Regions from separate parts of the Priestia sp. HNGD-A6 genome, predicted to be linked through region 2. Evidence: a T-box and tRNA genes for the amino acid it is inferred to sense, from the RefSeq annotation. Region 2 holds a T-box; the other regions hold tRNA genes.

Region 1 (3,241 bases), 1.8 Mb from region 2:
AAGTTCCGACCCGCACGAAAGGCGTAACGATCTGGGCACTGTCTCAACGAGAGACTCGGTGAAATTATAGTACCTGTGAAGATGCAGGTTACCCGCGACAGGACGGAAAGACCCCGTGGAGCTTTACTGTAGCCTGATATTGAATTTTGGTACAGCTTGTACAGGATAGGTAGGAGCCTGAGAAGCCGGAGCGCTAGCTTCGGTGGAGGCGTCGGTGGGATACTACCCTGGCTGTATTGAAATTCTAACCCGCGGCCCTGATCGGGCCGGGAGACAGTGTCAGGTGGGCAGTTTGACTGGGGCGGTCGCCTCCTAAAATGTAACGGAGGCGCCCAAAGGTTCCCTCAGAATGGTTGGAAATCATTCGTAGAGTGTAAAGGCACAAGGGAGCTTGACTGCGAGACCTACAAGTCGAGCAGGGACGAAAGTCGGGCTTAGTGATCCGGTGGTTCCGCATGGAAGGGCCATCGCTCAACGGATAAAAGCTACCCCGGGGATAACAGGCTTATCTCCCCCAAGAGTCCACATCGACGGGGAGGTTTGGCACCTCGATGTCGGCTCATCGCATCCTGGGGCTGTAGTCGGTCCCAAGGGTTGGGCTGTTCGCCCATTAAAGCGGTACGCGAGCTGGGTTCAGAACGTCGTGAGACAGTTCGGTCCCTATCCGTCGTGGGCGTAGGAAATTTGAGAGGAGCTGTCCTTAGTACGAGAGGACCGGGATGGACACACCGCTGGTGTACCAGTTGTCTTGCCAAAGGCATCGCTGGGTAGCTATGTGTGGACGGGATAAGTGCTGAAAGCATCTAAGCATGAAGCCCCCCTCAAGATGAGATTTCCCATAGCGCAAGCTAGTAAGATCCCTGAAAGATGATCAGGTTGATAGGTCAGAGGTGGAAGCGTGGCGACATGTGTAGCTGACTGATACTAATCGATCGAGGACTTAACCAAACTTTTAAAAGCGTAAGCTTTACTCAGCAAACTGTTACCTAGTTTTGAGAGAGCAATCTCTTGTCTGGTGGCGATAGCGAAGAGGTCACACCCGTTCCCATACCGAACACGGAAGTTAAGCTCTTTAGCGCCAATGGTAGTTGGGACTTTGTCCCTGTGAGAGTAGGACGTTGCCAGGCAATGAATAAGACCCCTTTTTATGCTCTTGTAAAAGAGTCTAGGGGTTTTTTATTTGGCTCATTTGTAAAAAACTTATATACACATTTAATGTTGTGTATGATATTTGGAGGATTAGCTCAGCTGGGAGAGCACCTGCCTTACAAGCAGGGGGTCGGCGGTTCGATCCCGTCATCCTCCACCACCGTGCCGGTGTAGCTCAACTGGTAGAGCAACTGACTTGTAATCAGTAGGTTGGGGGTTCAAGTCCTCTTGCCGGCACCATTTATATCGGAGGGGTAGCGAAGTGGCTAAACGCGGCGGACTGTAAATCCGCTCCTTCGGGTTCGGCAGTTCGAATCTGCCCCCCTCCACCATTTTATTGGGCTATCGCCAAGCGGTAAGGCAACGGATTTTGATTCCGTCATGCGTTGGTTCGAATCCAGCTAGCCCAGCCATAGAGAGCCATTAGCTCAGTTGGTAGAGCATCTGACTTTTAATCAGAGGGTCGAAGGTTCGAGTCCTTCATGGCTCATTTTAATAAGCGGAAGTAGTTCAGTGGTAGAACACCACCTTGCCAAGGTGGGGGTCGCGAGTTCGAACCTCGTCTTCCGCTCCATATAAAGCGCCCGTAGCTCAATTGGATAGAGCGTTTGACTACGGATCAAAAGGTTAGGGGTTCGACTCCTCTCGGGCGCGCCATAAACGGGAAGTAGCTCAGCTTGGTAGAGCACTTGGTTTGGGACCAAGGGGTCGCAGGTTCGAATCCTGTCTTCCCGACCATTTATGGGGCCTTAGCTCAGCTGGGAGAGCGCCTGCCTTGCACGCAGGAGGTCAGCGGTTCGATCCCGCTAGGCTCCACCAATGAAATTAAATAATTGTAACGAATAATATGGCGGTGTAGCTCAGCTGGCTAGAGCGTACGGTTCATACCCGTGAGGTCGTGGGTTCGACTCCCTCCGCCGCTACCATATAAGTTACATTTGTTATAAATATACGGAGGAATACCCAAGTCCGGCTGAAGGGATCGGTCTTGAAAACCGACAGGGGTGTTAAAGCCCGCGGGGGTTCGAATCCCTCTTCCTCCGCCATTTATTTATATCATATTCATATCATCGCGGGGTGGAGCAGTTCGGTAGCTCGTCGGGCTCATAACCCGAAGGTCGCAGGTTCAAATCCTGTCCCCGCAACCAAAGTGGTCCCGTGGTGTAGCGGTTAACATGCCTGCCTGTCACGCAGGAGATCGCGGGTTCGATTCCCGTCGGGACCGCCATTTTGTTTGGCTCGGTAGCTCAGTTGGTAGAGCAAAGGACTGAAAATCCTTGTGTCGGCGGTTCGATTCCGTCCCGAGCCACCATTTTAAGACGGCGATTGTGGCGAAGTGGTTAACGCACCGGATTGTGGTTCCGGCATTCGTGGGTTCGATTCCCATCAGTCGCCCCATCTTAAGTAACGCGGGTGTAGTTTAGTGGTAAAACCTCAGCCTTCCAAGCTGATGTCGTGAGTTCGATTCTCATCACCCGCTCCAAATAATGGGCCTATAGCTCAGCTGGTTAGAGCGCACGCCTGATAAGCGTGAGGTCGGTGGTTCGAGTCCACTTAGGCCCACCATATTCCACAGTAGCTCAGTGGTAGAGCTATCGGCTGTTAACCGATCGGTCGTAGGTTCGAGTCCTACCTGTGGAGCCATACTGGCCCGTTGGTCAAGCGGTTAAGACACCGCCCTTTCACGGCGGTAACACGGGTTCGAATCCCGTACGGGTCATCTCAAAAGCAGTTTGCATATGCAAACTGCTTTTTTTGTTTGTAAACAGAGTTTAGACAAAAGAATAAACTCTGTTTTTCGTTTTTCTATGATTTTCTCTTCACAATTTGCATTTCCTATAGCACATCTCTAAACGCTTGTTCTAAATTTCGAAAAAAAACCTACAATAGTAATAACAGAATACTGTTTGTACAAAAGGAGGGGAATGCGTGAAAAAAATTGTTTTGTGGTCCATCGGAGTTTTTCTTGTATATGCAGCTTGTATATGGGTGTATTTATTTTATATAAGTGACACCTCTATTCCACAATCATTAAAAGGTACCAGCGTGGATCCGGCTACGTTTATGAATGCAAGAGAACTTATGTTAACCG
Region 2 (3,241 bases):
TATATATTTCAAGAGTTTTTGTAAGCGATTTCTTAATCTCTCTCTATTTTGTCTTTATCAACTAAATAAAGAAATCATCGTTGTGATTATGTATAATAAGTTTGAATAAAATTAATATTCTAAAAAATAAATAGATTCATTTCCAGATAGTTTTTTTCGCTACCTATCTTCAAATATAAATTCCTGACATAGGGATTATTTACAGAACGATGAATGTTTTACCTCAACGGGTGTTATAATGATGAAAACTGAAGCGTATGAAGGGCGGAGAGAGATGCTTAACTTACTTATTGGCTGTATTTTACTAGCATTAGGAGTGTACTTTATGTTTAAATTTCTTTTTTATTCTCCTTCTAAAAAGAAGCGAGGTCAGCAACCTATGAACAAATTGTCAAATGAAGATTCAGCTTTCCCCCGTACAAACGATTCGAATGGAACAAGATAATTTTTTTCATAAAATACCGGCGTTTGTCTAAGGCAAAAGTTATACTGCTGATATATATTATCTTATACCCTTCTAGTTCAATATTCCCTTCATTTTGGTGTAAGACAAGATGAAGGGAATCACTATCCGACTTAAAAAATCGGATTTTTCTATTTAGCAAGGTAAATGGCTTCAATAAACTCCGTTTGAATTTTTTTCTTTATTCAAGTGTACAGCTGCCTCTTCAACACTTACTGTTCCAATGTTTTTCTTCCCGTGCTTTCGCATAGCAAGCGATTTATTTTCTACTTCTTTATCTCCTATTACGGCCATATAAGGAACTTTGAGCATTTCGGCTTCTCTAATTTTCAAACCTATTTTTTCAATACGATCATCCACTTCAACACGATACCCTTGTGACTCCAGCTCGTGTTTCACCTTGTATGCATATTCCACATGCGGCGGTGCAATAGGCAAAAGCTTAAATTGAACAGGAGCCAGCCAAAGAGGAAATTGACCTTCATAATGTTCAATCAAGATGGCCATAAATCGTTCAACGGAACCGTATATAGCGCGGTGAATCATTACGGGACGGTGCGGTTTATTGTCTTCTCCAATATACATACAGTCAAACTTCTCTGGCATTAAGAAATCAAGCTGAACTGTTCCACACTGCCAGCTGCGGCCTAGGGAATCTAAAATATGAAAATCGATTTTCGGCCCGTAAAAAGCTCCGTCTCCTTCATTTACCTGATAGTCTAAGCCTTTTTCATTTAGCACCGATTGAAGCGACTTTTCTGCTTGATTCCATGTTTCAATATCTCCCATAAATTTTTCAGGACGTGTGGATAGCTCCACTTTGTAATCAAAGCCAAAATGTGAATAAAAGTCATGGATAAACGCTAGAATGCGGCTAATCTCAACTTCAATCTGATTAAGTTCTACGAATAAATGCGCATCGTCCTGTGTGAATGACCGGACTCTTAGCAGTCCGTTTAAAGAGCCCGAAAGCTCGTGGCGGTGAACCAATCCAAGTTCTGCGTATCGAACCGGAAGTTCTCGATAGCTTCTTCGCTTGCTGTTAAACAATAAAATGGCTCCCGGACAATTCATCGGTTTAATCGCATAGTTTTGTTTGTCAACATTTGAAAAATACATATTTTCATGATAGTGCTCCCAGTGCCCTGATTGTTCCCATAGCTCCTGTTTCATCATGATGGGAGTTTTTATCTCTTGATAGCCTGCTTTGTAATGCTTTTGTTTCCAGTAGTTTTCTAACTCATTTCGAACAATCATTCCGTTAGGTAAGAAAAACGGCATACCAGGAGCTTCTTCCATCGACATAAACAGCTCCAGTTCTTGACCTAATTTTTGATGATTTCGTTTTTCTGCTTCCATTTGTTTTGACATGTTCATTCCTCCAATATGTTTTTATTCAACAAAAAAACCGCACTCATCCCTAGTAAAGGGACGAATGCGGCCGTGGTACCACCCTAATTCCGTAAAATACCTATACGTATTTTACGCTTAAAAAGATAACGGTTTTACCGGTTGCAGTTTCAGTGTATACACATTCCCCGCCGCAGCTCCAAGGTGGTAAATTCATTTCGTTTTCTAAGGGTTCTCAGCCAGTGACCCTACTCTCTGTAAAGAAAATCCAAAAATGATTCATGTCCTTTTCAATGCTTGTATATTCATTTTTTCTACATAAAAAACCGCACTCATCCCTAGTGAAGGGACGAATGCGGTCGTGGTACCACCCTAATTCCGTAAAATACCTATACGTATTTTACGCTTAAAAAGATAACGGTTTTACCGGTTGCAGTTTCAGTGTATACACATTCCCCGCCGCAGCTCCAAGGTGGTAAATTCATTTCGTTTTCTAAGGGTTCTCAGCCAGTGACCCTACTCTCTGTAAAGAAAATCCAAAAATGATTCATGTCCTTTTCAATGCTTGTATATTCATTTTTTCTACATAAAAAACCGCACTCATCCCTAGTGAAGGGACGAATGCGGTCGTGGTACCACCCTAATTCCGTAAAATACCTGTATGCATTTTACGCTCAAAAAAGATAACGGTTTTACCGATTGCAGTTTCAGTTATGCACATTCCCTGCAATAGCTCTAAGGTGGTAAATTAGATGATTTCTTAAGGGCTCCCAGCCGCTGACCCTATTCTCTGCGAAGAAAACGGCACCTAATTCATGTCCTTTTCATTGCCAAATAATGTTTGTTAGTTGTTAAAAGTGATTATAGTGTATAAATTTTACAGAAGTCAAGAAATAATTTTTATTTTTTAATATTATAGAATTAATTTATGCTTAAATTTCCGAAAAGTTACTTAGGAATATATGGGCTTAAAAAGTTTTTTATTATAATATTAACACCTGCATTTTATTTTGTTTTTACCTTTATTGTGTAAAAATAAAGGCAAAAAAGAAAGATATTACAAGCACTTATTTGCTTTATCTAAGTATTATTAACGAATTAAAATCCAGTACTGCTCAAATCAGAATAAGTAACATAGCACAAGTATCATCAGTTTTTTTATTTATATACTAAAATATTAAATATACCTTTTTCTACTTACACCAATATTAGGCTTGAACTCGTCGAAACTATTTTTTATCTATCTTTAGACGGAAGCTCCTGGTACATGCTTCCACTTTGCGGAAAAATCCGTTTTTTCCTGAGTTGTTCTTTAAGAATAACATCAAGCTGCCGCTGAATTTTCCTTGTTTCATTTGTTGAAAAATACGGGTAAGCCCAATTTACTGTTTCTAACGGATCCTTGGTCAAATTGTACATTTCAATTTG
Region 3 (3,241 bases), 2.2 Mb from region 2:
CCCGCCGTTTGAGTAATGGGGGGACGCAGTAGGATAGGGTAAGCGCGCTGCTGGATATGCGCGTTCAAGCAGTTAGGCTGATGAGTAGGCAAATCCGCTCATCATAAAGGCTGAGCTGTGATGACGAGGGAATTATAGTACCGAAGTTCCTGATTCCACACTGCCAAGAAAAGCCTCTAGCGAGGCGGGAGGTGCCCGTACCGCAAACCGACACAGGTAGGCGAGGAGAGAATCCTAAGGTGATCGAGAGAACTCTCGTTAAGGAACTCGGCAAAATGACCCCGTAACTTCGGGAGAAGGGGTGCTCTGGTAGGGTGTATAGCCCGAGAGAGCCGCAGTGAATAGGCCCAGGCGACTGTTTAGCAAAAACACAGGTCTCTGCGAAGCCGCAAGGCGAAGTATAGGGGCTGACGCCTGCCCGGTGCTGGAAGGTTAAGAGGAGGGGTTATCCTTTGGGAGAAGCTCTGAATCGAAGCCCCAGTAAACGGCGGCCGTAACTATAACGGTCCTAAGGTAGCGAAATTCCTTGTCGGGTAAGTTCCGACCCGCACGAAAGGCGTAACGATCTGGGCACTGTCTCAACGAGAGACTCGGTGAAATTATAGTACCTGTGAAGATGCAGGTTACCCGCGACAGGACGGAAAGACCCCGTGGAGCTTTACTGTAGCCTGATATTGAATTTTGGTACAGCTTGTACAGGATAGGTAGGAGCCTGAGAAGCCGGAGCGCTAGCTTCGGTGGAGGCGTCGGTGGGATACTACCCTGGCTGTATTGAAATTCTAACCCGCGGCCCTGATCGGGCCGGGAGACAGTGTCAGGTGGGCAGTTTGACTGGGGCGGTCGCCTCCTAAAATGTAACGGAGGCGCCCAAAGGTTCCCTCAGAATGGTTGGAAATCATTCGTAGAGTGTAAAGGCACAAGGGAGCTTGACTGCGAGACCTACAAGTCGAGCAGGGACGAAAGTCGGGCTTAGTGATCCGGTGGTTCCGCATGGAAGGGCCATCGCTCAACGGATAAAAGCTACCCCGGGGATAACAGGCTTATCTCCCCCAAGAGTCCACATCGACGGGGAGGTTTGGCACCTCGATGTCGGCTCATCGCATCCTGGGGCTGTAGTCGGTCCCAAGGGTTGGGCTGTTCGCCCATTAAAGCGGTACGCGAGCTGGGTTCAGAACGTCGTGAGACAGTTCGGTCCCTATCCGTCGTGGGCGTAGGAAATTTGAGAGGAGCTGTCCTTAGTACGAGAGGACCGGGATGGACACACCGCTGGTGTACCAGTTGTCTTGCCAAAGGCATCGCTGGGTAGCTATGTGTGGACGGGATAAGTGCTGAAAGCATCTAAGCATGAAGCCCCCCTCAAGATGAGATTTCCCATAGCGCAAGCTAGTAAGATCCCTGAAAGATGATCAGGTTGATAGGTCAGAGGTGGAAGCGTGGCGACATGTGTAGCTGACTGATACTAATCGATCGAGGACTTAACCAAACTTTAAAAGCGTAAGCTTTACTCAGCAAACAGTTATCTAGTTTTGAGAGAACAAAACTTTTTCAAAAAAGTCTTGCTTTCTTTATCAAATCATGTATAATATAATTTGTCTGGTGGCGATAGCGAAGAGGTCACACCCGTTCCCATACCGAACACGGAAGTTAAGCTCTTTAGCGCCGATGGTAGTTGGGACTTTGTCCCTGTGAGAGTAGGACGTTGCCAGGCTATTATTATTCCACAGTAGCTCAGTGGTAGAGCTATCGGCTGTTAACCGATCGGTCGTAGGTTCGAGTCCTACCTGTGGAGCCAACTGGCCCGTTGGTCAAGCGGTTAAGACACCGCCCTTTCACGGCGGTAACACGGGTTCGAATCCCGTACGGGTCACCATTTATTTTTATCTACATAATAGTGGAGGATTAGCTCAGCTGGGAGAGCACCTGCCTTACAAGCAGGGGGTCGGCGGTTCGATCCCGTCATCCTCCACCACCGTGCCGGTGTAGCTCAACTGGTAGAGCAACTGACTTGTAATCAGTAGGTTGGGGGTTCAAGTCCTCTTGCCGGCACCATTTATATCGGAGGGGTAGCGAAGTGGCTAAACGCGGCGGACTGTAAATCCGCTCCTTCGGGTTCGGCAGTTCGAATCTGCCCCCCTCCACCATTTTTATTGGGCTATCGCCAAGCGGTAAGGCAACGGATTTTGATTCCGTCATGCGTTGGTTCGAATCCAGCTAGCCCAGCCATAGAGAGCCATTAGCTCAGTTGGTAGAGCATCTGACTTTTAATCAGAGGGTCGAAGGTTCGAGTCCTTCATGGCTCATTTTAATAAGCGGAAGTAGTTCAGTGGTAGAACACCACCTTGCCAAGGTGGGGGTCGCGAGTTCGAACCTCGTCTTCCGCTCCATTTCTATATAAAAAAACATATTGGGGCCTTAGCTCAGCTGGGAGAGCGCCTGCCTTGCACGCAGGAGGTCAGCGGTTCGATCCCGCTAGGCTCCACCATACATATAAACGTACAACCTTTAAGCAATTTGCTTAAAGGTTTTTTTGTGTAGTTTCTACAAATTAGAATTGTATATATATTCAAAAAAGTGTCGAGTTGAGCCATCGCTCATTTAGCCGTTACAATAAGAGAGTAGCAACATTTGTGATGGGGGGAAATATTATGAATAAGCTTTCAATTATTGGAGTACCAATGGATTTAGGTCAAACTCGCCGAGGGGTCGATATGGGGCCAAGTGCGATACGATATGCAGGTGTTATGGAACGCATCGAGAATATTGGATATAGTGTAGAAGATAAAGGGAATATTGAAATTGCCTTAGCTGAACGAGTACATAGTGATGAAAATACAAACTTAAAGAATTTAAAAGCTGTAGCGGATGCTAGCGAAAGACTTGCTCAGACCGTAAGTGATGTTATTGCAAATAAAAGGTTTCCTTTAGTGCTAGGGGGAGATCACAGCATCGCTATCGGAACACTAGCAGGAGTAAGTCGTCATTATAAAAATTTAGGCGTAATTTGGTATGATGCACACGGAGATTTAAATACAGCAGATACGTCTCCTTCCGGAAATATTCACGGTATGCCATTGGCGGCAAGTATAGGTATAGGAGACGAAGCATTGACTCGAATTGGTGGCTATGCCCCTAAAGTCAAGCCCGAGAATATTGTGATTATCGGAGCCCGTTCTTTAGATGAAGGAGAAAAAGAGCTAATAAAGGAAAAAGGAATTAAAGTGTATACGATGCATGAGATAGA

Evidence for each region. The T-box of region 2 lies ahead of thrS (threonine--tRNA ligase). A T-box ahead of a tRNA ligase gene usually reads a tRNA of that ligase, here a tRNA-Thr.
Region 1: it encodes a tRNA-Thr, which carries the amino acid that the T-box ahead of thrS (threonine--tRNA ligase) is inferred to sense. The anticodon was not compared.
Region 3: it encodes a tRNA-Thr, which carries the amino acid that the T-box ahead of thrS (threonine--tRNA ligase) is inferred to sense. The anticodon was not compared.

What each region holds. Positions count from the first base shown of each region.
Region 1 is NZ_CP138621.1:2,173,091-2,176,331, reverse strand. Features, by position in the region: rRNA gene SCI76_RS10965 (23S ribosomal RNA) at 1-948, shown strand, start outside; rRNA gene rrf (5S ribosomal RNA) at 1,012-1,127, shown strand; tRNA gene SCI76_RS10955 (tRNA-Val) at 1,234-1,309, shown strand; tRNA gene SCI76_RS10950 (tRNA-Thr) at 1,314-1,389, shown strand; tRNA gene SCI76_RS10945 (tRNA-Tyr) at 1,398-1,481, shown strand; tRNA gene SCI76_RS10940 (tRNA-Gln) at 1,488-1,562, shown strand; tRNA gene SCI76_RS10935 (tRNA-Lys) at 1,567-1,639, shown strand; tRNA gene SCI76_RS10930 (tRNA-Gly) at 1,649-1,723, shown strand; tRNA gene SCI76_RS10925 (tRNA-Arg) at 1,730-1,806, shown strand; tRNA gene SCI76_RS10920 (tRNA-Pro) at 1,811-1,887, shown strand; tRNA gene SCI76_RS10915 (tRNA-Ala) at 1,893-1,968, shown strand; tRNA gene SCI76_RS10910 (tRNA-Met) at 1,999-2,075, shown strand; tRNA gene SCI76_RS10905 (tRNA-Ser) at 2,103-2,195, shown strand; tRNA gene SCI76_RS10900 (tRNA-Met) at 2,221-2,297, shown strand; tRNA gene SCI76_RS10895 (tRNA-Asp) at 2,302-2,377, shown strand; tRNA gene SCI76_RS10890 (tRNA-Phe) at 2,386-2,461, shown strand; tRNA gene SCI76_RS10885 (tRNA-His) at 2,472-2,547, shown strand; tRNA gene SCI76_RS10880 (tRNA-Gly) at 2,559-2,632, shown strand; tRNA gene SCI76_RS10875 (tRNA-Ile) at 2,639-2,715, shown strand; tRNA gene SCI76_RS10870 (tRNA-Asn) at 2,719-2,793, shown strand; tRNA gene SCI76_RS10865 (tRNA-Glu) at 2,798-2,869, shown strand; gene SCI76_RS10860 (M48 family metallopeptidase) at 3,079-3,241, shown strand, end outside.
Region 2 is NZ_CP138621.1:379,677-382,917, forward strand. Features, by position in the region: gene SCI76_RS02030 (hypothetical protein) at 239-445, shown strand; gene thrS (threonine--tRNA ligase) at 617-1,834, opposite strand; T-box leader at 1,888-2,116, opposite strand; T-box leader at 2,156-2,384, opposite strand; gene SCI76_RS02040 (sulfatase-like hydrolase/transferase) at 3,050-3,241, opposite strand, start outside.
Region 3 is NZ_CP138621.1:2,606,300-2,609,540, reverse strand. Features, by position in the region: rRNA gene SCI76_RS13180 (23S ribosomal RNA) at 1-1,483, shown strand, start outside; rRNA gene rrf (5S ribosomal RNA) at 1,593-1,708, shown strand; tRNA gene SCI76_RS13170 (tRNA-Asn) at 1,718-1,792, shown strand; tRNA gene SCI76_RS13165 (tRNA-Glu) at 1,796-1,870, shown strand; tRNA gene SCI76_RS13160 (tRNA-Val) at 1,894-1,969, shown strand; tRNA gene SCI76_RS13155 (tRNA-Thr) at 1,974-2,049, shown strand; tRNA gene SCI76_RS13150 (tRNA-Tyr) at 2,058-2,141, shown strand; tRNA gene SCI76_RS13145 (tRNA-Gln) at 2,149-2,223, shown strand; tRNA gene SCI76_RS13140 (tRNA-Lys) at 2,228-2,300, shown strand; tRNA gene SCI76_RS13135 (tRNA-Gly) at 2,310-2,384, shown strand; tRNA gene SCI76_RS13130 (tRNA-Ala) at 2,407-2,482, shown strand; gene rocF (arginase) at 2,646-3,241, shown strand, end outside.